Regions from separate parts of the Acidimangrovimonas pyrenivorans genome, predicted to be linked through region 2. Evidence: riboswitches for the same ligand, from Rfam matches in the RefSeq annotation. Region 2 holds a riboswitch; each other region holds the start of a gene.
What was found. A riboswitch is a leader RNA that binds a small molecule or an ion and turns the genes downstream of it on or off. The one in region 2 is predicted to bind cobalamin.

Region 1 (9,717 bases), on a different contig from region 2:
CTGCCCGGCACGATCACCAGGTCGGCCTCGCCCGGGATCGGCTGGCCGGGGCCGATCAGCGTCAGGTCCACCCCCGGCTCCTGCGCGAGCGGATCGAGATCGTCGAAATTGGCGATCCGCGACAGCGCCAGGCAGACGACGCGCAACCCCGCCCCCCGCGCCCGCCGCGGCAGGTCGAGCGCGTCCTCGGCCGGCAGCTTCACCGCCTCCGGGAAGAACGGCAGCACCCCGAATCCGGGCCAGCCGGTGCGCTCGGCGATCAGCGCATAGCCGTCGTCGAAAAGCGTCACGTCGCCGCGGAACTTGTTGATCAGGAAGCCCTTGATCTGCGCCGCATCCTCGGGGTCGAGCACCGCCTGGGTGCCGACCATCTGCGCGATCACCCCGCCCCGGTCGATGTCGCCCGCCAGCACCACCGGCACGCTGGCCGCCCGCGCAAAACCCATATTGGCGATGTCGCCGCGGCGCAGATTGACCTCGGCCGGGCTGCCCGCGCCCTCGACGATCACCAGATCGTGGGCGGCGCTCAACCGGCCGAAGCTTTCCAGCACGGCAGACAGGAGCCGGGGCTTGAGGTCCCAGTAGTCCCGCGCCCGCGTCGTCGTCAGTCGCCGCCCATGCACGATCACCTGCGCGCCGACATCCGTCTCGGGCTTGAGCAGCACCGGGTTCATGTCGACCACCGGCTCGTGCCCGCAGGCCATCGCCTGCAACGCTTGCGCCCGCCCGATCTCGCCCCCGTCGGCGGTGACGGCGGCATTGTTCGACATGTTCTGCGGCTTGAACGGCGCCACGTTGAAGCCGCGCCGCCGCGCCGCCCGGCACAGCCCGGCGACCAGCAACGACTTGCCCACGTTCGACCCCGTGCCCTGGATCATCAGCGCCGTCATCGCAGCCTCCCGTCGCCGCGCGGGCCGAGAGCGCGGGAGCCTCCGGCGGAGGTATTTGCCGGCAAGATGAAAAGGCGGCGCCGCGCCTCGGGCCGCCGAAGCGGGGGAGACGCGGCGCTTTCACCTTGCGCGGTCATCGGGACCTCTCCCTGTACCGCTCCTTGATGCTGCCCCACCATGTTTAACAAACCCTTGCTTTCATCTTGCCCCAAATACCTCGGGGGTGAGCGCGCAAGCGCGAGGGGGCCGCGCCCCCTGCCAGCTCAGAACTCCACCCCCGGCTGGGCCCTGATCCCGGCGCGGAACGGGTGCTTGACCAGCGTCATCTCGGTCACCAGGTCGGCCAGCTCGATCAGTTCCGGCTTGGCGTTCCGTCCGGTCAGCACGACATGCGTCATCTCGGGCTTCTCGTCGCGCAGGAAGGCCACGACCGCGTCGATATCGAGGTAGTCGTAGCGCAGCGCGATGTTGATCTCGTCGAGCAGCACCATGCGGATCGACGGGTCGCGGATCAGCGCCTTCGCCTTCTCCCAGCCGCGGCTGGCGGCGGCGACATCGCGGGCCCGGTCCTGCGTCTCCCAGGTGAAGCCCTCGCCCATGGCGTGGAACTGGCACAACCGGGGGAAGGTCGCCTCGAGCAGCCGGCGCTCGCCGGTGTCCCAGGCGCCCTTGATGAACTGCACCACCGCGCAGGGCATCCCGTGCGCGATCGCGCGCAGGATCATGCCGAAGCCGGACGAGCTCTTGCCCTTGCCGGGGCCGGTATGGACGATGACCAGCCCCTTCTCGCCCACCTTCGTCGCCATCATCTTGTCACGCGCCGCCTTGATCTTCGCCTTCTTGGCCGCGTGGCGGGCCGCTTCCACCTCGTCGCCGTCGCTCATCGTCCCGTCCCTTGCTTGACAACCCGGGGCGCTTCGCCCCATCTGGCGCCGCTGGTTCCTGTCGATGACAGGCGAAGAGGGAATGCGCAAGGCCCCGGCTCGGGGCCCGGGCGCAGCCGCCCCCGCGACCGTGACCGGAGAGGTTCGCCCCGTGCCACTGGCCTGACAGGCCGGGAAGGCGGGCGGGCCGCCGGGGCCGAGGCCCCGGGCTCCGCAAGCCGGGAGACCTGCCAGCGCGATATGTGACGGGCGAACGGGGTGTGTCGCGGCCGGCTTCGGAGGACGCCGCGCGCCGTCCCCCGACCCGTCCCTTCCCGCCGCAGGAAAAGCATGCCACGGCGCGCGCCGCGGCGATGGGAGGGACGAGATGCGGTTTACCCGAGACGAGGCCGAGACCCTGGGCCGTGTCATGCACTGGCGCCGCGACGTGCGGCATTTCCGCCGCGATCCGGTGCCCGAGGAGCTTCTCGACCGCCTGCGCGCGGCGATGGACCGCGCGCCTTCGGTCGGCAATGCCCGGCCCTGGCGCGTGATCCGGGTCGAGGCTCCGGCGCTGCGGGCCGCGGTGCGCGCGGAATTCGCCCGCTGCAATGCCGAGGCCGCCGCCACCTATTCGGGGGCCCGCGCCCGCGACTATGCCCGGCTCAAGCTCGCCGGGCTGGACGCGGCCCCGGTGCAGCTTGCCGTCTTCACGGCGACCGATCCCGAGGCGGGCCATCGCCTCGGCCGCCAGACCCTGCCCGGGACCCTGCGCCAGTCGACCGCGATGGCGATCCATGGCCTGTGGCTTGCCGCCCGGGCCGAGAACCTCGGCCTCGGCATGGTGTCGATCGTCGCGCCCCGGCGCATGTGCGAGATATTCGCCGCGCCGGACGATTGGGAATTCTCGGCCTATCTCTGCCTCGGCTGGCCCGAGCGGTTCGACGACACGCCCCTGTTGCATCGGGCCGGCTGGCAGGAGAACGCAGCCACCGTCTGGGAGACGCGCTAGCCGGCATCTCGCGCCCATTCCCGGCTTGACAAGCGGCCGGCCTTTGCCTCAGGTGAGCACGCTGGTTCCTGTCCCTGACAGGCGAAGAGGGAATGCGACAGGCCCGTTCCGGGTCCAAGCGCAGCCGCCCCCGCGACCGTGACCGGAGCGGTTCGTCCACATGCCACTGGCCCGAAGGGCCGGGAAGGCGGGCGAACCACCGGGGCCGAGGCCCCGGGCTCCGCAAGCCGGGAGACCTGCCAGCGCGATGTGTTACGGGCGAACGGGGTGTGTCGCGGCCGGCTTCGGAAGATGCCTGCGCGTCTCTCCCTGGCCCCTTCCCCCCTTTTGCCGGAAAGGATGGCGAATGGGCGGGGTGACCCTGACGATCTGCACCACCTGCCGGCGCGTGGCCGGCGGCGACCCCGAAGAGGCCGCTCCGCGCCCCGGCGCCCGGCTCTGCGCGGCGATTGCCGAACGCGGCCTGCCCGAGGGGGTCGAGCTGCGGACGGCCGAATGCCTCTCGGCCTGCAGCCGTGGCTGCACGATGGCGCTGAGCGGGCCGGGCCGGTGGAGCTATGTCTACGGATCGATGGACCCCGAACGCGACGCCGAGGCGATCCTCGACGGCGCCGCCCGCTATGCCGCAAGCGCCGACGGCATCGTGCCCTGGCGCGAGCGGCCGCAGATCTTCCGCAAGCGATCCATTGCTCGCATCCCCCCGCAAAACTGACCTCGAGGCCGCCATGGAAGACCTGAACAAAATCCCCGTCACCGTCATCACCGGGTTTCTCGGCGCGGGCAAGACCACGCTGATCCGCCAGCTGATGGCCAATCCCGGCGGCCGCCGTCTGGCGGTGCTGGTCAACGAATTCGGCACCACCGGCGTCGACGGCGGCATCCTGAGAAGCTGCGCCGACGAGAACTGCCCCGAGGACAGCATCGTCGAGCTGGCCAACGGGTGCCTCTGCTGCACCGTCGCCGACGAGTTCATCCCGACCATCGAGACGCTGATGGCGCTGCCCGAGACGCCCGACCACATCCTGATCGAGACCTCGGGGCTGGCGCTGCCCAAGCCGCTGCTGAAGGCCTTCGACTGGCCGCCGATCCGCTCGCGCATCACCGTCGACGGGGTGATCGCGCTTGCCGATGCCGAGGCGGTGGACGCGGGCCTGTTCGCCCCCGATCCGGCCGCGGTGCAGGCGCAACGCGACGCCGACGAGCGCCTCGACCACGAGACCCCGCTGTCCGAGGTGTTCGAGGACCAGATCGCCTGCGCCGATATCGTGCTGCTGACCAAGGCCGATCTCGCCGGCCCCGAGGGCGTGGCGCGCGCCCGCGCCTATATCCAGGCCGAGGCGCCGCGCCGGATCCCGATCCTGCCGGTGATCGAGGGGGCCGCGGATCCGCGCGTGATCCTCGGCATCGGGGCGGCGGCCGAGGACGACCTGGACGCCCGGCCCTCGCATCACGACGGCGCCGACGACCATGAGCATGACGATTTCGCCTCGGTGGTGATCGCGCTCGACGAGGTCGCCGATGCCGAGGCCCTGCAGGCCGCCATCGCCCGGCTCGCGCGCGAGCAGAACGTGCTGCGTGTCAAGGGGCATGTCGCGGTGGCGGGCAAGCCGATGCGCCTGCTGGTGCAGGCCGTGGGCGCGCGGGTGCGGGCGCAGTTCGACCGGCCCTGGGGCGACGCGCCGCGGCGCTCGGAACTGGTGGTGATCGCCGCGCACGACGACATCGACGCGGCCGCGATCCGCAAGGTGCTGGAGGGCTGAGGCCGCAATGCACATCGTCTATCGCGAAAGCCGCGGGCTCGAAGAGACGGCGCTGCCCCAGGACCTGGGGCAGAGCCCCGCCGAGCTGGTGGCGCTGTCCTTCTCCGACAGCGATCTCGGGGCCTTCGCGGCGGGCTGGCACCGGGCGCGGGAGGGGCGGGCGCCATTGCCGACGCTCCGGCTTGCGAACCTCGCGGCGCTGCAGCATCCGCTCTCGGTCGATGTCTATGCCGAACAGACGCTCGCGGGCGCCAGGGCGGTGCTGGTGCGGCTGATCGGCGGCGAGAGCTACTGGCCCTATGGCCTGGCCACGCTGCAGGACATGGCGCGGCGGCAGGGGATGGCGCTGGCCGTCCTGCCCGCCGACGGGCGCCCCGATCCGCGGCTCGACGCGCTGTCGACGCTGCCGGTGTCGACGCTGCGCCGGCTGCAGGCCCTGTGCGATGCGGGCGGCGCGGTGGCGGCGCAGGCCGCGCTGGCCCAGCTCGCGCTGGCCGGCGGCCTGTACGCGCCGCCGGTGGCGGGCGCCAAGACGGTGCCCGAGGCGGGCTATTACCGCCCCGGCACCGGTGTCGTGCCGCCGCCCGAGGCGCCCGTCCCGGGCGGCAGCCCCCTCGCGCCCGTCCCGGGCGGCAGCCCCCTCGCGCCCGTCCCGGGCGGCAGCCCCCTTGCGCCCGTTCCGGGCGACCGGCCTCTTGCGCCCGTTCCGGGCGACCGGCCTCTTGCGCCCGTTCCGGGCGACCGGCCTCTTGCGCCCGTTCCGGGCGACCGGCCTCTTGCGCCCGTTCCGGGCGACCGGCCTCTTGCGCCCGTTCCGGGCGACCGGCCTCTTGCGCCCGTTCCGGGCGACCGGCCTCTTGCGCCCGTTCCGGGCGACCGGCCTCTTGCGCCCGTTCCGGGCGACCGGCCTCTTGCGCCCGTTCCGGGCGACCGGCCTCTTGCGCCCGTTCCGGGCGACCGGCCTCTTGCGCCCGTTCCGGGCGACCGGCCTCTTGCGCCCGTTCCGGGCGACCGGCCTCTTGCGCCCGTTCCGGGCGACCGGCCTCTTGCGCCCGTTCCGGGCGACCGGCCTCTTGCGCCCGTTCCGGGCGACCGGCCTCTTGCGCCCGTTCCGGGCGACCGGCCTCTTGCGCCCGTTCCGGGCGACCGGCCTCTTGCGCCCGTTCCGGGCGACCGGCCTCTTGCGCCCGTTCCGGGCGACCGGCCCCTTGCCCTGGTCACCTTCTACCGCGCCTATCTGACCGCCGCCGACACCGCCCCCGTCGATGCGCTGATCGCGGCGCTCGCGGCGCGCGGCTTCGAGGCCATCGGCCTTTTCGCCCCCTCGCTGAAGGCGCCCGGCGCGGCGGCCTGGCTGCGTTCCGAGATCGCGCGCCTCGCCCCCGCGACCGTCGTCAACGCCACCGCCTTTTCGGCCTGCGGCGGCGACGGCACGCCCTCGCCGCTCGACGCCGCGGGCGGCCCGGTATTCCAGGTCGCGCTGTCCACCGCCGAGCGCGGGCAATGGGCGGAAAGCGAACGCGGCCTCTCGCCCGCCGACCTGGCCATGCATGTCGTGCTGCCCGAGGTCGACGGCCGGCTCTTCGCCGGGGTCGCCAGCTTCAAGTCGCCAGAGGCGCGCGACCCCGATCTGGAATTCGCCCGCCGCATCCACGCAGCGGAGCCCGGGCGCATCGGCGCCATCGCCGATCGCGTCGCGGCCTGGAACCGGCTTGCCACCCTGCCCGCCGCGAACAAGCGGATCGCGCTGGTGCTGTCGACCTATCCCGGGCGCGACGACCAGATCGCCCATGCCGTCGGCCTCGACGCGCTGGCCTCGGCGGCGGCGATCCTCGACACGCTCGCCGCCGGGGGCCATGACACGCCGCCCGCCGGGGCGCTGGCCGACCGCCTGCTGGCGGAAACCGTCGACTGGCCGCTGGCCGCGTATCGCGCCGCCCTGGCCGGTCTGCCCGCGGCGCTGCGCGACGCCCTGGCCGCCGCCTGGGGCGCGCCCGAAGAGGACCCGGCGGTGCGGGACGGCGCCTTCCGCTTTGCCGCGCTGCGCAGCGGCAAGGCGCTGATCGCGCTGCAGCCCGAGCGGGGCGAAACCGCCGGGCGCGAAGACGCCTATCACGACCTCGCCCGCCCCCCGCGTCACGGCTATGTCGCCTTCTACCTGTGGCTTCGCGACCGGACCGACGCGTTGATCCACATCGGCGCCCACGGCACGCTGGAATGGCTGCCCGGCAAGGCGGTCGCGCTGTCGGACAGCTGCTGGCCCGAGGCGCTGACCGGCGCGCTGCCCGTCATCTACCCTTTCATCGTCAACGACCCGGGCGAGGCCGCGCAGGCCAAGCGCCGGATCGGCGCGCTGACGCTCGGCCACCTGCCGCCGCCGCTGGCCGAGACCCGGCTGCCCTCTGGGCTGTCGCATCTCGAGCACCTGCTCGACGAATATTCCACCGCCGACGGGCTCGACCCGGCGCGGCGCGACCGGCTGATTGGCGCCATAAGGGCCGAGGCGCAGGGGCGCGGGATCGAGGCGGATCTCGACATCCCCGCCGAGGCCGGCGCCGCCGAGGCGATCCCGCGCATCGACCGCTTCGTCTGCGATCTCAAGGAAAGCCAGTTCGCCGAGGGCTTGCATGTCTTCGGCAGGGGCGACTGCGGCGCGGCCGAACGCGCCGGGCTGGCCGCCGCGCTGGCCGGGCGTTTCGTGCCCGCCGGCCCCTCGGGCTCGCCCTTCCGGGGCCGGGCCGACGTGCTGCCGACGGGCCGCAATCTTTTCACCACCGATCCCCGCGCGGTTCCGACGCGCGCCGCCCATGCCCAGGGGATCAAGCTGGCCGAAGAGCTGCTGCGCCGCCATCTGCAGGATCACGGCGACTGGCCGCGCGGGCTGGTGGTCGACCTCTGGGGCTCGGCGACGATGCGCACGGCGGGCGAGGAATTCGCCATGGCCCTGCACCTCGCCGGGCTCGCGCCGCGCTGGGACGAGGGATCGGAGCGGGTGAACGGGGTCGAGGTGATCCCCCTCGCCCAGCTCGGCCGCCCCCGGATCGACGTGACGCTGCGGGTGTCGGGCCTGTTCCGCGACGTCTTTCCCGGGCTCGCCGGGCTGTTCGAGACCGGCGCCGAGGCGCTGGCCCGGCGCGACGAGGCCGGGGCGGACAATCCCTATCGCCACCGCAGCCCGCGTGTCTTCGGGCCGAAACCCGGCCGCTACGGCCTCGCGATGGAAACGGGCGAGATGGATGCGGACGCGCGCGCGGCGGCGGGCGAGGCCTGGCTCGCCGCCTCGTCCCACGCGATCGGCGCCGGCGGCGACAGCACCCCGGCCCGCGCGGCGCTGGAGGAACGGCTCGGCGCCGCCGACGCCTTCGTCCACCTTCAGGACCTGCCCGAGACCGACCTGCTGATGGCCGCCGATTACGCCGCCCACGAGGCCGGTTTCGCCGCCGCCATGGCGCGGCTCGGCCATCGCCCCCCCGCGCTCTACCACCTCGACGCGACGCGCCCGGACAGCCCCCGCGCCCGCACGCTGGCCGAGGAGGTCGCCCGCACCGTGCGCGCCCGCGCCGCCAATCCCGACTGGGTCGACAGCATGACCGCGCATGGCTTCCGCGGCGCAGCCGAGATCGCGGCGACGCTCGACCATCTCGCCGCCTTCGCCCATCTCGCGGGCGGCGTCGGGCCCCATCTCTTCGACCTCTACTACGAGGCCACGCTGGGGCGCGACGAGGTGACCGGCTTCATGGAATGCGAGAACCCGCGCGCGCTGGCCGCCCTGCGCGACCGCTTCCGCCAGCTTGACGCGGCCGGGCTGTGGCAGAGCCGGCGCAACTCGACCCGTGCCGGGCTGGAGACCGGGGCATGAGCGCGCCCGAGATCGAAGGCCCGCAAATCAGAGGCCCGCAAATCAGAGGCCCGCAAATCAGAGGCTGGTGCCCCGGCGCCTTGCGGCCGATGGCGTCGGGCGACGGGCTGGTGGTGCGCCTGCGGCTGCCGCGGGGACGGATGGCGCCCGCGCAGGCGCGGCGCATCGCCGAACTGGCGGCGCGGCACGGCAACGGGCTGATCGACCTCTCGGCGCGCGCCAACCTGCAGCTCCGCGGCCTCCGGCCCGAAACCCACGGCGCCCTGATCGAGGCACTTCGCGACATGGGGCTGATCGACCCCAGCGCCGCGGCCGAGGCACGCCGCAACATCGTCCTCACCCCGTTCTGGACCGAGGGGGACGACAGCGCGGTCCTCGCCACGGCGCTGGCGCGGGCGCTGGCGGCCCCGGACGCCCCGGCCCTGCCCGGCAAGTTCGGCTTCGCCGTCGATTGCGGCCCGCGCCCGGTGCTGGCGGGCACCTCGGCCGACATCCGGATCGAGCGCGGCCCCGGCGGGCTGATCGTCCGCGCCGACAGCGCCCCCGGCGGCCGCCCGGTGACGCGCGAGACCGCCGTCGCTGCGGCTCTCGACATGGCCCGCTGGTTCCGCGACAGCGGCGGCGCGCCCGCGGGCCGGGGCCGCATGGCCCGGCACCTGGCGGCGGGGCCGATGCTGCCCGCGGTCTGGCGAACCGCGCCGGCGGCCATGGCCCTGCCCGCGCCCGGCCCGGGCCCCTGCGATACCGGTCTCCTCGTCGCCGCCGAATTCGGCCGGATCGGGGCCGATACCCTCTCGGCCCTGGCCGATCGCGGGCCGCTGCGGCTGACGCCCTGGCGGATGCTGCTGATCGAAGGGGCGAGCGACGGGGCGAGCGACGTCCCCGCCCTGCCCGGCCTGATCCACGACCCGGCCGATCCGCGCCTGCGCGTCGCGGCCTGCCCCGGCGCCCCCGACTGCCCGCAGGCCCTGTCGGAAACCCGCGCCACGGCGCGCGCCCTGGCATCGCAGCTGGCGCCGGGCGCGCGGCTCCATGTCTCGGGCTGCGCCAAGGGCTGCGCCCATCCCGCCCCCTGCGCGTGGACCCTGACCGCAACCGCGCCCGGCCGCTTCGACCTGGTCCGGGACGGCCGCACCGGCGCCCCGGCCCTGCGCCGCGGCCTGACCGCCGGGACGCTGAGCACCGACCCCGACCTCACGAGGACACCCCGCCGAATGCCCCACAGCTACGAAACCGACGGCGCCGCGATCTACGCCCAGAGCTTCGCCACGATCCGGGCCGAAGCCGAGCTCGCCCGCTTCTCGCCCGAGGAGGAGCCGGTCGTCGTGCGCAT
Region 2 (9,717 bases):
GCCTGCGACCGCTATGCCAACGCGGGCGGCCGGATCGTGCGCTGCGACCCGGTGACCGTGCTCGACAAGCGCATCGCCGAGGGCGGCGAGATCAGGCCGTTCCTCAAGGCCGACTGGGACGGGACCCTGAGCGATGGCGACCTCTTCGTCTCGGCCGTCGGCGCCGGCACCACTTACCCGGACTACAAGCCCGCCCCCTTCATCGTCAGCCGCGAGATCGACGGGGTCGATTTCGTCACCGTCGTCACCGAGGCGATCTATTCCTATTGCGGCGTCAAGGTGAAGATCGACACCGACCGCCATCTCGGCGACGAGGGCGCGGTGGTCCGGGCCGGCGGCGAGGCGGTCGGGCTGGTGATCACCTCGGAATACGGCTCGCAGATGCTGTCGCTGGGCGGGGTCGACCACCTCACCGGCGGCTCGAAGGCCGAGGGCCGGGTGACCTGCGACACGCTGATGGCGCTGTGCAACCGCGAGGCGGTGGAGCTGAGCATCGACGGCGGTTGCTCGGTGGTGGTGCAGGCCGGAGAGGCGCCGATCGTCGACGGGGTGCGCGAGGCGCGGATGCGGGTCGGCTGCGGCTCGGCGACGATCGGCATGTTCGCGGCGCAATGGCAGGGGCTGGTCGACGAGGTGGTGGTGGTCGACGACCACATCACCGGCGTCGTCAGCGAGCATCAGGCGGGCAAGGTGCTGGGCTGGCCCGATACCGGGATCAGGATCAGGGGCCGGCGCTCGACCCCGGGGCGCTATTTCCAGGTGGCGCAGCCGGGGCTGGGCTGGGGCGGCACCGATATCGACGATCCGCTGACCATCCTCGGGCCGTGGAATGCCAAGAAGGGGGCGCGGCCGGGGCTGACGCTGCTGATGGTCTCGACCACCGGCGAGCACGCGGCCTATTACGTGCTGGACGAGGAGCTGCAGCCGGTCGCACAGCCGCTGCCGGCGGCGCTGCAGCCCTCGGTCGAGCTGATCGCCGAGAATTGCGAGCCGGCGCTGTGCACGGTGCTGTTCACCGGCGGCGCCGGGGGCTCGCTGCGCTCGGGCGCGACGCGGAACCCGGTGCGGCTGACCCGGGCGGTGCAGACGGGCGAGGCGCAGGTCAGCTGCGGCGGCGCGCCGGCCTGGATCTGGCCCGGCGGCGGCATCACCCTGATGGTCGACGTGACGCAGACGCCGGACGGCGCCTTCGGCTACGTGCCGACGCCGGCGCTGGTGGCGCCGCTGGAATTCACCCTGCGGCGCGAAGACTACGTCGCGCTGGGCGGGCACGAGGCGGCGATCCGGCCCTTGCGGCAGGTGCTGGAGGAGGGCGGCGAATACGGGAACCAGTTCCGAGCGGTGGCGCCGAAACCATGGCCGCAGCGATGACAGGGGCACAGGCGGCATATCTGGCCGACAGGGTGCGGCTGCACCTCAATCACGGGCCCATCGACCTGATCCTCTGGGCCAACCAAGCGGCACGGCGGGAGGCGTATGAACGGGCCGCGGCGCGGTTCTCGGGGCTGCTCGAGGAGCTGGTGGCGGAGCTGCCGGAGTTGCGCAGCCCGGCGCCTTGGGACCTGAAAGGGCCGATCGCGCGCAGGATGGCGGCGGCGGTCGCCCCCTTCGCGCCGGTCTTCATCACGCCGATGGCGGCCGTGGCCGGGGCGGTGGCCGATGCGGTGCTGGCGGCGATGGCCGGGGCGCCGGGGTTGAGCAAGGCCCATGTCAACAATGGTGGCGACATCGCCTTCCACCTGACGCCGGGCGAGGCGGTGACGGCGGCGGTGGCCGGGGCGCGCGCGCGGGTGACGCTGGCGGCCGGACAGCCGGAGCGCGGGCTGGCGACCTCTGGCTGGCGCGGGCGCAGCCACTCGCTGGGCATCGCCGATGCCGTCACGGTGCTGGCCCGCACCGCCGCCGAGGCCGATGCCGCCGCGACCCTGATCGCCAATGCCGTCGACCTGCCCGGTCATCCAGCCGTGATCCGCCAGCCGGCCTGCGCGCTTGCGCCCGACAGCGATCTCGGCGACCGTCTCGTCACGGTCGATGTCGGCCCGCTGACCCGCGAGGAGGCCGCCGCGGCCCTCGACCGCGGGCTTGCCACCGCCCGGGATTTCCACCGGCGCGGCCTGATCGGGGCCGCGCTGCTGTCGCTTTCCGGCCAGAGCCGCAGCACCGGCGCGGCGCTGGCCTCCTGCCAACGGGAGCCTGCCGATGAGCCAGAACATGTATGATTTCACGCTGCGCAAGACGATGATTTTCCTCGAGGATATCTATCACGAGGGCGGCCCGGAGGCCGAGGCGCCGCGCCAGCGCGGCGCCATCCTGGCGGTGGTCAACAACCCCTTTGCCGGGCGCTACCAGCCCGAGCTGCAGCCGGCGATGGACGCGCTCAAACCGCTCGGGCTGATGATGACCGACAAGCTGATCGCGGCGATGGGCGGGATCGAGGGCATCGACGGCTATGGCAAGGCCGCGATGGCCGGCGAGGACGGCGAGCTGGAACATGCCGCGCTGTGGCACGTGCCTGGCGGCTACTCGATGCGCGAGCGGCTGGGCGAGGCGCGGGCGATCGTGCCGTCGGCGATGAAGGTCGGCGGGGTCGGCACCCGGATCGACATTCCGCTCGGCCATATCAACGCGGCCTATGTCCGCAGCCATTTCGACGCCATCGAGGTCGGGCTGCCGGACGCGCCGCGGGCGGGCGAGCTGATGTTCGCGCTGGCGATGGCGCGCGGGCCGCGGGTGCATCACCGGATGGGCGGCCTGGCGGTCGAGGACGTCAAGGGCGAGGACGGGCTGCGCTGAGGCCCGGCCGGGGAGGGGGCGCTGCCCCCGCCGCCGCTGGCGGCTCCCCCGGGATATTTTCGAGCAGAAAGGGGGCCGTCGGGGCCCTCGGGAGCGGGGCGGGGCGGAATGACCGTCCGCGCCCGGCCCCTTGTCGATTTGCCCGGCTCGGGCCGGCTCAGGGCAGAAGCACGGTGGCGCCGGTCGTCTTGCGGGCTTCCAGCGCGCGGTGGGCCTCGGCGACCTCGGCCAGCGGGTAACGCTGGTCGATGGCGATCCTGACCGCGCCGCTTTCGACCTTGTCGAACAGCTCGCGCGCCATCTGCTGGCAGGTCTCGTGCTCGGCGATATGGCTGAACAGCGTCGGCCGGGTGATCTTGAGCGAGCCCTTGGCGGCGAGTGTTGCCAGGTTGAAGGGCGGCACCGGGCCCGAGGCATTGCCGAAGGAGATCATCATCCCCAGCGGCTTGAGGCAGTCGAGCGAGCCCTCGAACGTGTCCTTGCCGACCGAATCCATCACCACGTCGACGCCCTTGCCGCCGGTGATCTCCTTGACCCGGGCGGTGAAATCCTCGTCGCGGTAGTTGATGACATGGGCGGCGCCGTTCTCCCGGGCCAGGGCGCATTTCGCGTCGGTGCCGGCGGTGCCGATCAGGGTGATGCCTTCCGAGCGGGCCCATTGGCAGGCGATCAGGCCGACCCCGCCGGCGGCGGCGTGGAACAGCACCGTGTCGCCCTTCCGCAGCGGCGTGGTGCGGCGGAACAGGTATTGCACGGTCATGCCCTTGAGCATCATCGCCGCGCCTTGCTCGAAGGATATGCCGTCGGGCAGCGGGCAGACCTGGGCGGCGGGCATGACCCGGGCTTCGCAATAGGCGCCGGGCGGGGCGGCGGCATAGGCGGCGCGGTCGCCCGGCTTGAGGTGGCTGACGCCGTCGCCCACCGCCTCGACGACGCCGGCGGCCTCCATGCCGAGCGCGTGGGGCAGTTCGAGCGGGTAGAGGCCGGTGCGCTGGTAGACGTCGATGAAGTTGAGGCCGCAGGCCTCGTGGCGGATGCGGATCTCGCCCGGGCCGGGCTCGCCCACCGGGCGGTCGACGAGTTTGAGCTGCTCCGGCCCGCCGAAGGCCTCGATGATCACCGTTTGCGCCATGCCGGTTTCCTCCCGTGTTCGCTGGTTCGTCTGCGCTTGCCTGCCCTCGTTGTAGCCGGTGGCGCGGCGGGGGCAAGCGGGGAGGGGGCAAACGGTGCCGCGGGCGCTATCGTGTCGTGGTGCGCGCGCCCTGCGCATGTCGCGCTACGCGGATCGACATGGGGCGTGCCGTCGGTCACATCGCCGGCGGGCGCTTCTGCGGCCATTCGGTGGCGCGGTGATAGGCCTGGCCGAGCTGCAATATCCGGCGGTCGGCGCCGCGCGGGCCGAAGAGCTGGAAGCCCATCGGCAGCCCGGACGCGCCGAAGCCTGCCGGGGCGGCGAGCGCGGGCAGGCCGACCAGGCTGACCGGCACCACCGCCTCCATCCAGCGGTGATAGCTGTCCATCGGCTGGCCGGCGATCTGCTCCGGATAGCGCCAGCCCTTGGGGAAGGGCCAGACCTGTGCCGTCGGCAGCACCAGCGCGTCGTAGCGGGTGAACAACTCGGCCAGTTTCACGAACCATTCCGAGCGGATCACGCTGGCGCGGTGGACCTCCATCGCGCTCAGGGCCAGCCCGCGCTCGATCTCCCAGATCGCCTCGGGCTTGAGCCGGGCCCGGCGCTTGGGATCGGCGTGGTGGAGGCCCAGCCGCGCCGCCACCGCCCAGCTGCGCAGGGTGGTCCAGCTCTGCCACAGCTTCTCGGCCGGGAAGGGCGGGGCTACGGGCTCGACCGCGCAGCCCAGTCGTTCGAAGACCTTCAGCGCGTCTTCGCAGAGCTCGAGGATGCCCGGCTCCATCGCCCAGGCCCCGCCCCAGTCGCCGAGCCAGCCGATGCGCAGGCCGGCCGGGGCGCTGTCGAGCCCCTCGGCGTAGGGCTCCGGGGGCAGCGAATGGGGCAGGCGGGGATCGTATCCGGCGAGGGTTTCCAGCAGCCGGGCGAGGTCTTCCACCGTGCGGGCCATCGGGCCGTCGGTCGAGAGCTGGTGCAGGAAGGTGTCGCCGACGGGATCGGAGGGAACGAGGCCGTAGGAGGGACGGAAGCCGTAGACGTTGCAGAAGGCGGCGGGGTTGCGCAGCGAGCCCATCATGTCCGAGCCGTCGGCCACCGCGACCAGCCGCGCCGCCAGCGCCGATGCCGCCCCGCCCGAGGAGCCGCCGGCGGTGCGGCTCGGGTCGTAGGGGCTGCCGGTGGCGCCATGGACCGGGTTGAACGAATGCGAGCCGAGACCGAATTCGGGCGTGTTGGTCTTGCCGATCAGGATCGCCCCGGCGGCGCGCAGCTTCGCCGGCAGCAGGGCGTCGGCCTCGGGCACGAAATCGGCAAACAGCGGCGAGCCCCAGGTCGAGCGGATGCCGGCCACCGCCTGCAGGTCCTTCACCGCGACGGGCAGGCCGTGCAGCCAGCCCTTGCGCGGCGCGGCATCGGCGGCCGCCGCCTCGGCCAGCAGCGTGGCGCGGTCGCGCAGCGAGACGATGGCGTTGATCTTCGGGTTCACCGCGTCGATGCGGTCGAGCGTGGCGGTCATCAGCTCGACGGCCGAGGTCTTGCCCGCGGCCAGCAGGGCGGACAGGGCGGTGGCATCGAGGGCGGTGAGATCGGTCATGGCGGGTCCGGAAATGGGTGTTCTGGGCGGCGGGCGGGCTGCCGGGCAGACCGCCCGGCTTGACCCGTGCAGTTAGACCCGCTGGGGCCGGTCCGGGCAAGCCCGCAAGCGAGAGCGCCGGGGCGGTGTCGCGCCCGGGGCTCTCGATCTTGTGCTTGACATGTGGAGCGTGAGGCGTAGGGAGAGGGGGCTTCGGTTCCGGCGTCAAGACCCGGATCAAAGGGAATGCGGTGCGACCGGCCGTCAGGCTGGCCAACTCCGCAACTGCCCCCGCAACTGTAGGCGGCGAGCGATGGTTGAAGGTGCCACTGGGACCCCCCGGGAAGGCCAGCCAGAGCGACGACCCGCGAGTCAGGAGACCTGCCGAGGTGATCACCCTTTCCGGGCGCGGGGCGCGTTGCGGAGGCGGTCGGACCGCAGAGGTGACATTTCACCGTCTGCGGAAGGGCCGGGCCCCTCCAAGGACATCCGAGGAACCGGCGCGGAAGGTCCGCGCCAGCAGAGGCCGAGAGACATGCCCCGCCTGCAGTCCACCCTTCCCATCATCGCCACCCTCGCCCTGACCGCGCTGCCGCAGCCCGGCCGGGCCGAGCCCATCGACCTGGGCGAGATCGTCGTCTCCGCCGACCTGACCCCGACGCCGGCCAACAAGGTCGGCGCCACCGTCGACATCGTCACCCGGGAGGATCTGCAGAAGGCCGCCCAGGGCAGCGTCGCGGACGCGCTGGCGCTGGTGCCGGGGATCACCATCCGGCCGACCGGCGGCGTCGGCGCGCAGACCGGGCTGTCGATCCGCGGCGTGTCGCAGAACTACATCAAGGTGCTGGTCGACGGCATCGACGTCACCGACCCGTCCGGGCCCCAGGTCGCCTATGACTTCGGCCGCCTCGGGACCGCCGGCATCGGCCGGATCGAGGTCCTGAAGGGCTCGCAATCGGCGCTCTACGGCGGTTCGGCCGTCGGCGGCGTGGTCAGCATCTCCTCGGCCAGGAGCGACAAGCCCGGCCTGCACCAGTATTTCGAGATGCGCTATGGCAGCCGTTCGACCGAGGCGCTGAATTACGGGCTGACGCTCAATGGCGAGAACTCGAGCCTGGCGCTGAACCTGAGCCATGTCTCCACCGACGGCATCGTCGACTATGTCGGCGCCGGCTCGGGCAATCTGCGCAACGCCTTCCGCTCGAACCGGATCTCGCTTGCCGGCAGCCACAGCTTCGACAACGGCGTCAAGATCGGTTTCTCGGCCTTCCACCAGAACAGCACCGGCCATTACGACGCCGGTGGCGTGCCCGGCAGCATTCCGGCGAAGTCCAGCGGCCTGCGGGTCTACAGCGATTTCGAGACCGGCGCGGTCCGCAACACCGTGGCGGTGACGACCTATCGGATCGACCGCTCCTACGATTCCGTCTGGGGAAGCTACCGCTATGTCGGCACCCGCAAGAGCCTGTCCTACAAGGGCACCGCGCCGATCAGCAGCGCCGCGACGCTGAGCTTCGGCCTCGAAGGCTCGCGCATCGGCTTCTCCAATTCCTCGGGGTCGCCGTCCAGCAGCTCGCGCTGGAAGCGCGGCGCGTTCACCGAACTGGCCTACAGCCCGACGGCGCAGCTCGATCTGAGCGCGGCGCTGCGCTACGACAACACCTCGGGCGTCGGCGGCGCCCCCTCGGCGCGGGTGGCGATGGCCTGGCGGCCGCAGCAGGATCTGACGGTTCGGGCTTCGGCCGGCACCGGCTTCCGCAACCCGTCGCTCTACGAGCTGAGCTATGCCGCCCCGGGCGTGTCGTTGCAGCGCGAGAAGAGCGACTCGGTCGATCTGGGGGTCGAGAAGCGCCTCTCGGAGGACACAGCGGTCAGCGCCACGGCCTTCTGGTTCTCGGTGCGCGACGCGATCTACAGCACGACGGTCTATCCGCCGACCTACCGCCAGGGCGGCAACGCGACCCGCTACGGGGTCGAGCTGGCGGGCCGGACCAAGCTGGGCAAGGTGTCGCTCAGGGGCGCCTATACCTACACCCTGTCCCATGCCGACAGCAGCCTGTCCGCCACCCAGTGGGGCGTCGCCAAGTACCTGCCGGCCCGCCACAAGATCTCGCTGGAGGCGAGCGCGCCGGTGACGGCGAAGCTGACCGCGGGGCTGTCGATCCTTGCGGCGGCGAACCGGCCGGGGCTGTCGGATTACATCGTCGCCAATGCCGATTTCACCTATGATCTGGGCAATGACGCCAAGGCCTATCTGCGGGTGGAGAACCTGACCAATGCCAGCTACCAGCTGGTGAAGGACTACGCCACGCCGGGACGGTCGGTCTATATCGGGCTGCGCAAGGAGTTCTGAGCCCGGGGGCGGGGCGCCCGGCGATCCTGACCGGCCCTGACCGGTTGCCGGCGCCCGGCACTTGGCGGCAAGGAGGCCCGGAGGCCGGGCGAGAGGAGCGACTGGAGCGGAATGGCCATGACCTGGCGTCCGATACGGCTTGCGGCGGCCGCGCTGGGGATCACCCTCGGCGCGGCCTTGACCGTTGCCGCCGCGCCGGCCCGCGTCGTCTCGATCAACCTATGCACCGACCAGCTGGCGATGATGCTGGCGGCGCCGGGGCAGCTGGCCTCGGTCTCATGGCTGGCGGCCGATCCGCGCTCCTCGGCGATGGCGGCGGCGGCCGGGGGCTACCGGCTCAACCACGCCCAGGCCGAGCAGATCTTCCTGATGCATCCCGACCTGGTGCTGGCCGGCAAATACAACGCGGCGGCGACCGTCTCGCTGCTGCGCCGGCTGGGGGTGACGGTGGTGCAGATCGCGCCGGCGACGTCTTTCGCCGATGTCCGGCGCAACCTGCTGGCGGTGGGCGCGGCGCTGGGCCGCGAGGCGCAGGCGCGCGAGATGGCCGACCGCTTCGATGCCGATCTGGCGGCGCTGCGGGTGACGGGCGAGACGCCGGCGCCGGCGGCGCTCTACTATCCCAGTGGCTACACGCCGGGGGCGGGAACGCTGGCCGACGAGATCCTCAAGCTGACCGGGTTCCGCAACATCGCCGCGCAGGCCGGGGTCAGCGGCGGCGGCACGCTGCCGCTGGAGAAGCTGGTGATGGCGCGGCCGAGGCTGATCGTGACCTCGGCGCCCTATCCCGGCGAATCGCGGGCCGAGGAAATCCTGCGTCACCCGGCGCTGCGCGACGTCCGGGCGCAGGCGATGCACGTCACCTCGGATGCCGACTGGGTCTGCGGCACGCCGAAGCTGCTGGGCGCGGTGGCGAAGATGGCGCAGGCAAGGCGGGCGCTGGAGGGCGGCAAATGAGCTATCGCGGCCTCCTCGTCGCGCTGGGCGCGCTTGTCGTCGCGCTGTTCGCCGCCTCGCTGCTGATCGGGCCGGCGGCGATCGGGCTGCGGGCCAGCCTGCACGCGCTGGTCACCGGCGAGGGCGGGCCGGTGGTGCTGGTGATGCGCGAGATCCGGCTGCCGCGGGCGCTTCTGGGGGCGATGATCGGCGCCGTGCTGGGGCTGTCCGGCGCCGCCTTGCAGGGGTTCCTGCGCAACCCGCTGGCCGAGCCGGGGCTGATCGGGATCTCCGGCGCGGCGGCGCTGGGGGCGGTGATCTCGCTGCAGACCGGGCTGGCCGCCGCCTTCGCCCTGGCGCTGCCGCTGGCGGCGCTGGCGGGCGCGGTGGCGGCGGTGGTGCTGATCCTGGCGCTGGCCGGGCCGCGCGGCACGGCGCTGACCCTGATCCTGGCCGGGATCGCGATTTCCGCCTTCGCGGCGGCGCTGACGGCGCTGGTGCTGAACCTGTCGCCGAATCCCTATGCCGCGGCCGAGATCGTGTTCTGGATGATGGGCTCTCTGGCCGACCGCTCGATGACCCATGTCTGGCTGGCGGCGCCGTTCATGGCCGTCGGCGCGGCGATGCTGTTCAGCCTCGGCCGCGGGCTGGACGCGCTGACGCTGGGCGAGGACGCGGCCGAGGCGATGGGGATCCGGCTGGGTCGGTTGCGGCTGGTGCTGATCCTCGGCACCGCGGCGGTGGTGGGCGCGGCGACGGCGGTGTCGGGCGCGATCGGCTTCGTCGGGCTGGTGATCCCGCATATCCTGCGGCCCTTCACCGGCGGGCGGCCATCGCGACTGTTGCCGGCCTCGGCGCTGGGCGGGGCGGCGATGGTGCTGGCAGCGGATGTCGCGGTGCGGCTGATCGCGCCCGACCGCGACCTCAAGCTGGGGG
Region 3 (9,717 bases), on a different contig from region 2:
GGATGGTGAACATCATCAGGTGCACCAGCCGCTCGGGCACCCGGAGCGCGTGCAGCGCATGGCCCAGCGTCGCGGGTTCCATCGAGCCGACCAGCGCCATCAGCGCCAGGATCACCGCATTGGCCGTCAGGGCGATGGCGGCGGCCTGGCGCAGGCCGTCCCAGCTGGCGGACCAGCCGAGAAGGGTGAAGGCTGCGGGGCCGGGCACGGTGAAGGGCAGCAGGAGCAGCATGAACAGGATGAAGCCGTCCATCCCCGCCATCCGCTTCAACGTCCGGCGCGGCGGCAGGCCCGAGAGCGCGAGCAGCACCAGGGCTGCAGCCAGCGCCAGCACCAGCGCCGGGAGGCTTGTCAGGGCGACGGTCTCCAGTGCGAAGGCGACCGCCAGCGCGACCCGCAGCCGCGGATCGCGCGCCGGGATAAGCCCGTCCCCGACGGCGGGCACGGTGTCGCCGAGCGCGGGCCGGGGGCCGAGCCGGTGCGCCACGGCCTAGGCCGCCATCCGCCGCCGGGCGGCGACGTAGAAGCCGACGCCGAACAGGCCGATGATATAGCCGATGCCGCCAAGGATCGTCTGCAGGCTGTTGTGTTCCTTGTAGGCGTCGATCTCCCGGCGCAGCGGGCGGACCTCGTCGCGCACCATCCTGGCCAGCGCGAAGCGGTCGTCGGCGCTCAGCCGCATCACCCCGCCAGCGGTCCCGCCAGCAGTCCCGGCCGCCGTGCCGTCGCTCTGCGCGGTGCCGCCGCCGGCATCCTCGGCCTTCGCCGCCGTCGCCTCGGCCTGGTAGGCGAGCACCTGCTTCACCTCGTCGAGCGGCATGGTGGCAGTGGCGACATGCCCGGCGCCGAGATCGGAATGGAAGACATGCGGCACCGGCTTCGAGGGGCTGAAGCTGAAGGTGCCGTCGCCGGAGGTCGTCGCCTCGCCCAGGGCATTGCCGTCGGGATCGGTGATCGTGACCCTGGCGTTCTTCGCCATGTCGCCGTTGGAAAAGCCGATCTCGCCCTCGATCGTCGTGCCCGAAGGGTAGACCGAGGCCAGCACCTTGTGGGCCAGCGCGGCGACGGGGCTGACCGCGATCAGCGCAACGAGTGTCAGGATGCGGACCATGCGGGCTCCTCCGTGAGCGTGGTGAAGAGTTCGGGCTTGACCTTGCGGATCAGGGCGACGGCGGCGGCGGTCAGGAAGGCCTCGATCACCATGATCGGGATATGGGCGAAGAAGACGAGCCTGGCGGCCGGGAGGAAGCGATCGCCCGACAGCGCCAGCGCGGCGCCGACGCAGATCGTCGTCGCGGCGATGGCGAAGGCGCCGCCGATCCCGGCCCAGACCGGGCCCATCGGCCCCGGCGCGCGGGCGATGAGGGGGCTGAAGATCAGCCCCGCCAGCAGCGCCGGGAAGGCGATGTCGAAAGTGTTGACGCCGAGCACCGTGACGCCGCCGAAGCCGAAGAACACCGCCTGCAGCAAGAGCGCCACAAAGAGCGCCGGGAAGGCCGCCCAGCCGAGCACCAGCCCGGCAAGGCCGTTGAGGATGAGATGGACCGACGAGGGCCCGATCGGGACATGGACCAGAGAAGCCACGAAGAAGGTGGCGGACAGGACGCCTGCCGCCGGGATCTTTTCCATCGGCAGGCGTTTCAGCCCGATCGCGATGCCGCCCGCGCTCAGCACCGCGCCGGCGGCCAGCACCGGCGCGGTCAGCGCGCCGTCAACGATATGCATCGGCCCGCCCTCACTTCATGTCCCAGGCGCGGATCCAGATCACCGCGTCCTGGCTCAGTTCCTTGCCCTTGAACCTCCGCTGCGGGCCGACGCCGAGCGCGGCGAAGCCCCAGAACCCGGCCCTGGGCACGCCGAAGGTGAAATAGCCGTTCTCGTCCGAGGTCACGACCAGCGCGCCGCCGGGCAGGGGGGCCGTGGTCGGCTCGGTCGTGGCGAAGGCCTTCAGGTCGGGCGCGGCGGCGAGGTATTCGACCTCGATCTCGGCCCCGGCGACGGGCTTGCCGGCGGACAGGACACGGCCGGTGAAGGTCGCGCCCGCGGGGATGTTGTAGGGCTTGTCAAGCGGCACGATCTCGGCCGGCAGGCCCACGGGCTTGTTCCAGTCGGTGGGGAAGGCGCCGCGGTTGAGGAAGCTCTTCGCGATCTGCTGGATGTAGATTTCCTCGGTTTCCTCGTAATAGGGCGCGGGCACCGTCACCAGCACGTAGTCGCCCGCGCGCTTGACCGGCACGCTGCCCTGCCAGGCGTCGGCTGCGTTCTCGGCCCCCCTGAACCGGCGCGGCGTGAGCGTCGCCTCGAGGTCGATCCTCTTGCCGCGGTTGATGGCGAAGAACTGTTCGGGCTTGGCCATGTTCATGGCCTGGCCGTTCTCGAACGGATGCCAGAAGATCAGCCCCACCGCGACGTCGCCCGGATGTTCGATCATCGTCTCGGGGCTGAAGAGCAGCTGGAAATGCGCGCGCGCCGGCAAGGGCGCCAGCGCGGGCAGAAGCGCCAGCACGCCAGTGGCGAGAAGGGAGGGAAGTTTCATGTCGTCTCTCATCGGTCTGCGCAGCCCGGGCCGCGATTGGCAACGAGGACGGACGGGGAGAAGGCACGAAGTGGCAAAGACGCCAGTCCGGGCCAGACGCTCACCCCGGCGTCCGGTGGGATCTGGGCCATCGCCCACATGTCCGGCAGGTCTCCTGGCTCGCGGGTCTTCGCTCGGCTGGCCTTCCCGGGGATTGCCCCAGTGGCATCGTCAGCCTCGCTCGCCGCTTACAGTTGCGGGGGCAGCCGCAGACTAGGCGCAAGGCGCCGCACTGCGTTCCCTTTTGCGCCCGTTCCGCCCGTGCGGGGCGGTTCGGGACCGAACACGGCTATGTGTGTGGCAGAGAGCCCGGCGTGAAGTCAATCGCAATCGCGCCTGAGCAGATAGATATCCATGATCCAGCCGTGGCGGGCCCGGGCCAGGGCGCGGGCGGCGACGATCTCGCTGGCGACCTCGGCCAGCGGACCCGCGATGCGGAGTTCCTCCGCCATCCCGGCATAGCCCGACCACCAGATGGAAATGCCCTCACTGTCAATGTGTTGAAAGGCGTTGCTGCCATCGAGCATGACCACCAGGGTATCGCTGCCGGGCGGCCAGCCGGCAGCGCGCAGGCGCCGCCCGGTGGTGATCGTGACCGGTGCCGCGATGGTGTTCAGCGGGATCGCGTGGCCCGCGGTCAGGGCGGCGATCGCGGTGATGCCGGGGATCACCCGGACCTCCAGCCTCATCCGCGCGCGCAGCCGCTCGGCGATGCGCAGGCTGCTGTCGTAGAGCGCGGGATCGCCCCAGACCAGGAAGCCGGCGCGCCCGCCTCGGGGCAGGGCGGCGGCCAGTTCGGCGGCCCAGACCTCGGCGATGGCGTCATGCCAGGCGTCGACGCCCGCGCGGTAGTCGCCCGATCCGTCGCGGCGCGGCAGGTCGAACTCTCGCAACGCCGGGCCCGGGCCGCGCAACACCCGGGCGCAGATCTCGCGCCGCAGATGGGCGAGGCCGTCCTTCTCCGGCCCCTTGCGCGGGATCAGGATCACGTCGACGGCGTTGATCTCGTCCACGGCCTGCCGGGTGACGTGGTCGGGATTGCCGGTGCCGATCCCGATCAGGGAGAGCGCGATCATTGCCCGACCTCCGGCCCCGGGTCGGCCAGCGCGCCATAGAGGATCAGCGCGGGCGGGGCGGTGTCGGGCGTGTCGCGCAGGGCCTCGGCCAGGGCGCTCATGGTGCCGATCCGCAGCGCCTGGCCGGGGGCCGAGACATTCTCGGCCAGAAGCGCCGGGGTGTCGGGCGGCAGCCCCGCCGCGACAAGCAGCTCGGCCAGCCGGACGAAGGTGCGCCGTCCCATGTAGACCGCGGTGGTGGCCTCCCGGTCCGCCAGCGCCGCCATGTTCAGCCCCTCGGGCAGCCGGCCCGCGACGTCGTGCCCGGTGACGAATTGCAGCCGCCGCGCGGTCAGCCTGCGGGTGAGCGGGATGTCGGCGGCGGCGGCGGCGGCCGAGGCGGTGGTGACGCCCGGGATCACCTCATGGGCGATCCCGGCCTCCCTGAGCGCGAGGATCTCTTCCTCCAGTCGGCCGAAGATCCCGGCATCGCCCGATTTCAACCGGACGACGCGGGCCCCCGTGGCGGCGTAGTCGACGAGCAGACGGCTGACATGGTCCTGGCGCGGCGAAGGACGTCCGGCGCGCTTGCCGACGCCGACCAGATCGGCCCCGGCGCGCGCCAGATCGAGGATCGGACCGGCCGAGAGATCGTCGTAGAGCACGGCGTCGGCGGTCTTGAGCCGCGCGACCGCCTTGACGGTCAGCAGCTCGGGGTCGCCGGGCCCGGAAGAGACGAAGCTGACGAAACCGCTCATGTGGCCTCCGCGATCAGGTGGAAGAAGGTGCCGCTGGCGTTGCCGCGGCGCGAACCGGTCTCGGGCACCGGGGCTCCGGCGGCGTCGACAACATGCGCGAGCGGGGCGTCCGGTTGGTCGAGAATGGTGGAATAGTGAAATTCATGGCCGCGAAGCCGGGCAGCCGCCTCGTGGCCGGGGAGCGGATGGTGCAATTCCGCAAGGCGGTAGCCGAGGTGCATCTTTCGCGTTGCGTAGGAGGTGACGAGGCCCAGCAGCCCTGCCATCCGGTGCCGCGCGCCATCCTTGTCGATCAGCGCCTCCCCCATCGCCATGTAGCCGCCGCATTCACCGTGAACGGGCCGGGTTTCGGCGAAGGCACGCAGCCCGGCGTGGAAGCGGCTTGCGGCGGCGAGGCGGCCCGCATGCAACTCGGGATAGCCGCCGGGCAGCCAGCAGATCTCGGCCGACGGATCGGGCGCCTCGTCGGCCAGGGGCGAGAAGGGCAGCAGCTCGGCCCCCGCGGCGCGCCAGCCCTGCAACAGGTGCGGATAGGCGAAGGAGAAGGCCGCGTCGCGGGCCAGCGCGATGCGCTGCCCGGGCGGCGGAGCCGGGCGGCCGGCCGCCGCGGGCAGACGCGTCGGCCGCGCGGCGGCGCGCAGGCGGTCGAGGTCGACATGGGCGGCAACGAAGCGCCCGGCCTCGTCGATGAGGGCGCGCAGCGTCGCGTGTTCCTCGGCCTGCACCAGCCCGAGGTGGCGTTCGGGCATTTCGAGGTCGGGCCGCCGCGGCAGGACACCGAGCACCGCGATCCCGGCCTCTTCCATCCCCGCGCGCAGAAGCGCCTCGTGCCGGGGCGAGGCGACGCGGTTCAGCACCACGCCGGCCAGCGTCGGCCGCGGACGGAAGCGCGCAAAGCCCAGGGCCGTCGCGGCGGCCGATTGCGCCTGGCCCGAGGCGTCGAGGATCAGCACGACCGGCCAGCCCATCAGCGCCGCGATCTCGGCGCTCGCGCCGGTGCCGCTGGCGCCTGCCGTCGCGACCCCGTCGAAGAGCCCCATCGAGCCTTCGGCCAGCGCCAGATCGGCCCCCGCCGCCGCGCCGGCCAGCTTGGCGATCTGGCCCGGCGCCATGGCCCAGCCGTCGAGGTTGAAGGAGGCCCGCCCCGAAGCCGCGCGGTGGAAGCCCGGGTCGATGTAGTCGGGGCCGCATTTGAACGGCTGCACCGCCAGCCCCCTTTGCGCCAGCGCCGCCAGCAGTCCCAGCATCAGCGTCGTCTTGCCGGTGCCCGAGGCCGGGGCCGAGATCATCAGGCCGGGGGCGAGCGGGGGCGCGGCAGCGTTCATGCGCCGCCCTCCGGGAAGCGCGGATTGGCGCCGGTCGGGCGGAAGCGGCGGTCGTAGCCCTCGGCATAGAGGCGGCTTTCCGCGAAGCCCTCGGCCGCGAGCGCGGAGCCGACGAGGATCAGTGCGGTGCGGCCGCGTTCGCCGCCGGTGGCCTCGGCGAGGGTGGCGAGGGAGGCGCGGACGATCCGCTGGTCGGGCCAGCTGGCGCGCCAGACCACGGCGGCCGGGCAATCGGGGCCGTAATGGGGCAGCAGCCGTGCCACCACGTCATCCAGGACATGGACGGAGAGATGGATGGCGAGCGTCGCCCCGGTCGCGGCGAAATTCTCCAGCGACTCGCCCTCGGGCATGGCCGAGGCCCGGCCCGAGGTCCGGGTCAGCACCAGCGATTGCGCGACGCCCGGCAGGGTCAGTTCGGTCTCGAGCGCGGCGGCGGCGGCGGCGAAGGCGGGGACGCCGGGGATGATCGCATAGGGGATGCCCTCGGCGCGCAGCCGGCGCAGCTGCTCTCCCAGCGCCGACCAGACCGAGAGGTCGCCCGAATGCAGCCGCGCCACGTCGTGGCCCGCGTCATGGGCCAGGCGGATCTCGGCCACGATCTGGTCGAGGCTGAGCGGCGCGGTGTTCACGATGCGCGCGCCGGGCGGGCAATGGTCGAGCAGCGCCTCGGGCACCAGCGAGCCGGCATAGAGGCAGACCGGGCAGGCAGCGATCAGGTCGCGCCCGCGCAGGGTGATGAGGTCGGCGGCGCCGGGGCCGGCGCCGATGAAATGCACGGTCATGTGTCGGGTCCTTCTGCGATTGCGGCGGTCGCCATGCCGTCGGCCGAGACCACGCGCGGCCCGCGCAGGCGCGCGCCCGGCCCGGCCCCGGCCAGCGCGGCGGCCTCGGCCAGCGAGCCGGTGCCGAAACGGGCGGCGACGCGGGGGGAACGGGACGGGGTCTCCTGCCGCGCGAGCTCCTCGGCGGCGATGGCGATCAGGGGCAGGTCAAGCGCGCGGGCCAGCGCGACGGCTTGCGGGGCGCGGGCCTTTCCGGCCTCGGTGGCCAACGCCTGCACCGCGCCCCCTGCGCGGGCCAGCGCCTCTTGCAGCGCCTCTTGCAACGCGGCGAGGGGCGCTTCGGCGCGGAAGCCGATGCCGGCGACGATCATCGGGTCACGCTCCACTGGGTGACGGGACGGGCGGGCGCCCAGCCGCGCATCCGGCCCAGGGGCGCGGCCTCGGCGATCGCGATGCGCATCAGATCGCCGCCGAGGCGGGCATGCCACTGGATCAGCAGCGCCTCGGTCTCCAGCGTCACCGCGTTGGCGACCAGCCGGGTGCCGGGGGCGAGGCAATCCCAGAGCGCCGCGAGCACCGGTTCCGAAGCGCCGCCACCGAGGAAGACGGCATCGGGCCGGGCCAGGGCGGCCAGCGCCTCGGGGGCGGTTCCGGCCACGATCCCGATCCGGTGGCTCAGGCCGAAGGCCTCGGCATTGGCAGCGATCAGGGCGCGGCGGCCTTCGGCGGGCTCGAGCGCGATCGCCCGTGCCCCCGGCGCCGCCAGCGCCCATTCGACGGAAATCGAGCCGGACCCCGCGCCGATGTCCCACAACAGCTCGCCCGGGCGCGGGGCGAGGGCCGACAGGGTGAGGGCGCGGACCGGCCGCTTGGTGATCTGGCCCCGGTGGTGGAAGAGCGCGTCGGACAGGCCGCCGGCGCGCGGCAGGCCCTGCGCCCCGGCGGCCGCGATGGCGACCGCGACCGGGGCGGCGACCTCGTCCAGCGCGAAGCCCTCGGCGCGGCTGTCGCGCCGGCGCTCGCGCGGACCGCCGAGAGCTTCCAGCACGGTCAGCCGCGACGGGCCGAAGCCGTGCGCGCTCAGCCATTCCGCCAGCGCCGCCGGGGCCGCGCCGTCGCGCAGCAGGCAGATCGCCCGGACGCCGGGGGCGAGGAGCGGGACGAGCCGTTCGAACGGCGCGGCGTGCAGGCCGAGGCAATGCACCTCCTCCAGCCGCCAGCCCAGCCGCGCGGCGGCCAGCGCGAAGGTCGAGGGGGCGGGAAAGCCACGCCATTCGCCGGGTGACAGCGCCGCAGCCAGCGCCCCGCCCGCGCCGTGCCAGAACGGATCGCCCGAGGCCAGCACCGCGACCGGGCGGCCGCGCTCGGCCAATACCGGGGCGATGGAGAAGGGCACGGGCCATTCCCGGCCCCGCGGCCCGGTCTCGGCCAGCGCGAGGTGGCGGGGACCGCCAAAGACGATCTCGGCGGCATCCAGCGCGGCACGGCTTGCCCCGGTCAGCCCGTTCAGGCCATCTTCGCCGAGCCCGATGAGGCTCAGCCACGGATCGCACGAGGGATCAGACATGACGCGCTTTCTTCTGCTCGGCGGTACCACCGAGGCCCGGCATCTCGCCGGGGCCGTGGCGGAGCAGGGGCTGGACGCGGTCTATTCCTACGCCGGGCGCACCGGCGCGCCCGCGGCCCAGCCGCTGCCGACGCGGGTCGGCGGCTTCGGCGGCGTCGCGGGGCTGGCCGCCTACCTGCGGGCCGAAAACATCACCCATGTCGTCGACGCGACCCATCCGTTCGCCGCACGGATCAGCGCCAATGCGGTCGCTGCCTGCCGCCAGACCGGCACGGCCCTGTGCGCCTTCGAGCGTGCGCCGTGGCGGGCGGGGCCGGGCGACCGCTGGACGCATGTGCCCGACATCGCCGGCGCCGTCGCCGCGCTGCCCGCGGCGCCCGCCCGCATCTTCCTTGCGATCGGACGCCAGAACCTCGCCGATTTCGCCGCGCGGCCCGCGCATCATTACCTGTTGCGGCTGGTCGACGCCCCCGACGCGCCGCTGCCCTTGTCGCGGGCCGAGGCGGTCATCGCGCGCGGCCCCTTCACCGAGGCGCAGGACCGCACCCTGTTGGCAGCGCGGCGCATCGCCTTGGTCGTCGCCAAGAACGCGGGCGGGGACGGGGCGCGGGCCAAGCTCGACGCCGCCCGCGCGCTCGGCCTGCCGGTGATCCTGATCGACCGGCCCGCCGTGCCGCAGCGGCCGGTGGTGGACGATGTCGCCGCGGTGATGGGCTGGCTGGGTCATGCGCCCTCCGCCTGACGCGGGGTGTAGACGAAACGCCCGACGCGCCGGGTCCGGGAATTGCCGAGGATCACCACCGTGCGCATGTCGGCCATCTCGGGGCGGGCTTCGGCCAGCGTCACCGTTTCCAGCCGTTCGCCGGGTTTCGTCACGTCGCGGGCGAAGGAGATGAGCCGCCCGGCGCCGCATTCGGCGCGCAGGACCTGCAATGCGCGGGCGAATTGGTGCGGGCGCGCCTTCGAGCGCGGGTTGTAGAAGGCGATGGCGAAATCGCCGCGCGCCGCCATGCGCAGACGGTGTTCGATCGCCGCCCAGGGCTTGAGGTTGTCGCTGAGATTGATCGCGCAGAAATCGTGCCCCAGCGGCGCGCCCAGCCGCGCGGCGGCGGCCAGCATCGCGGTGATGCCCGGCAGGATGCGGATGTCGAGCGCCTGCCACGCCGCGGGCCCGGCCTCGAGCGCCTCGAACAGCGCCGAGGCCATCGCGAAGACGCCGGGATCGCCCGAGGAGACGACGGCGACGCGGCGCCCGGCGGCGGCAAGCCCGAGGGCCAGTGCCGCGCGCTCGACCTCCACCCGGTTGTCGGAGGCGTGAAACGTCAGCCCGGGCCGTGCCGCCACCCGCGCGACATAGGGGCCGTAGCCGACGATATCCGTCGCCTCGGCCAGCGCCGCCGTGACTTCCGGCGTCACCAGCGCCGCGTCTCCGGCGCCGAGCCCCGCCACCGCCAGCCAGCCGGTCATGGCCGCCGCCCCTGGCCGTGGATCACGGCGATCGAGAAATAGGGCACGTCCTCGGCCTCGGCCAGCCGGCTGACCTTCTGCCCCGGCATCGTGCCGCGCTCGATCAGCCAGGCCCGGTCGAGCTTGCCGGCCGCCGCGAGCGCGCGCTTCAGCTTGGGCAGGTTGCGGCCGATCTTCATCACCACCAG

Region 1: it holds a riboswitch for cobalamin, as region 2 does, so the genes downstream of both, bluB (5,6-dimethylbenzimidazole synthase) here and ACFOES_RS11725 (TonB-dependent receptor plug domain-containing protein) in region 2, are expected to answer to the same signal.
Region 3: it holds a riboswitch for cobalamin, as region 2 does, so the genes downstream of both, ACFOES_RS13345 (DUF4198 domain-containing protein) here and ACFOES_RS11725 (TonB-dependent receptor plug domain-containing protein) in region 2, are expected to answer to the same signal.

The regions. Positions count from the first base shown of each region.
Region 1 is NZ_JBHRSK010000010.1:52,338-62,054, reverse strand. It holds gene ACFOES_RS13430 (cobyric acid synthase) at 1-890, opposite strand, end outside; gene cobO (cob(I)yrinic acid a,c-diamide adenosyltransferase) at 1,154-1,774, opposite strand; cobalamin riboswitch at 1,810-2,023, shown strand; gene bluB (5,6-dimethylbenzimidazole synthase) at 2,142-2,765, shown strand; cobalamin riboswitch at 2,811-3,023, shown strand; gene ACFOES_RS13415 (DUF1636 family protein) at 3,112-3,477, shown strand; gene cobW (cobalamin biosynthesis protein CobW) at 3,491-4,525, shown strand; gene cobN (cobaltochelatase subunit CobN) at 4,533-8,384, shown strand; partial or broken gene cobG (precorrin-3B synthase) at 8,381-9,481, shown strand; gene ACFOES_RS13395 (precorrin-8X methylmutase) at 9,599-9,717, shown strand, end outside.
Region 2 is NZ_JBHRSK010000007.1:289,219-298,935, reverse strand. It holds gene ACFOES_RS11750 (6-hydroxynicotinate reductase) at 1-1,371, shown strand, start outside; gene ACFOES_RS11745 (UPF0280 family protein) at 1,368-2,219, shown strand; gene ACFOES_RS11740 (amino acid synthesis family protein) at 2,200-2,793, shown strand; gene ACFOES_RS11735 (quinone oxidoreductase family protein) at 2,951-3,925, opposite strand; gene ACFOES_RS11730 (amidase) at 4,101-5,513, opposite strand; cobalamin riboswitch at 5,690-5,895, shown strand; gene ACFOES_RS11725 (TonB-dependent receptor plug domain-containing protein) at 6,028-7,845, shown strand; gene ACFOES_RS11720 (ABC transporter substrate-binding protein) at 7,963-8,802, shown strand; gene ACFOES_RS11715 (FecCD family ABC transporter permease) at 8,799-9,717, shown strand, end outside.
Region 3 is NZ_JBHRSK010000010.1:41,542-51,258, forward strand. It holds gene cbiQ (cobalt ECF transporter T component CbiQ) at 1-487, opposite strand, end outside; gene ACFOES_RS13335 (cobalt ABC transporter permease) at 491-1,111, opposite strand; gene cbiM (cobalt transporter CbiM) at 1,096-1,725, opposite strand; gene ACFOES_RS13345 (DUF4198 domain-containing protein) at 1,736-2,536, opposite strand; cobalamin riboswitch at 2,664-2,874, opposite strand; gene cobF (precorrin-6A synthase (deacetylating)) at 2,896-3,651, opposite strand; gene cobA (uroporphyrinogen-III C-methyltransferase) at 3,648-4,388, opposite strand; gene ACFOES_RS13360 (cobyrinate a,c-diamide synthase) at 4,385-5,713, opposite strand; gene cobM (precorrin-4 C(11)-methyltransferase) at 5,710-6,495, opposite strand; gene ACFOES_RS13370 (cobalamin biosynthesis protein) at 6,492-6,866, opposite strand; gene cbiE (precorrin-6y C5,15-methyltransferase (decarboxylating) subunit CbiE) at 6,863-8,062, opposite strand; gene ACFOES_RS13380 (cobalt-precorrin-6A reductase) at 8,061-8,804, shown strand; gene cobJ (precorrin-3B C(17)-methyltransferase) at 8,786-9,529, opposite strand; gene cobI (precorrin-2 C(20)-methyltransferase) at 9,526-9,717, opposite strand, start outside.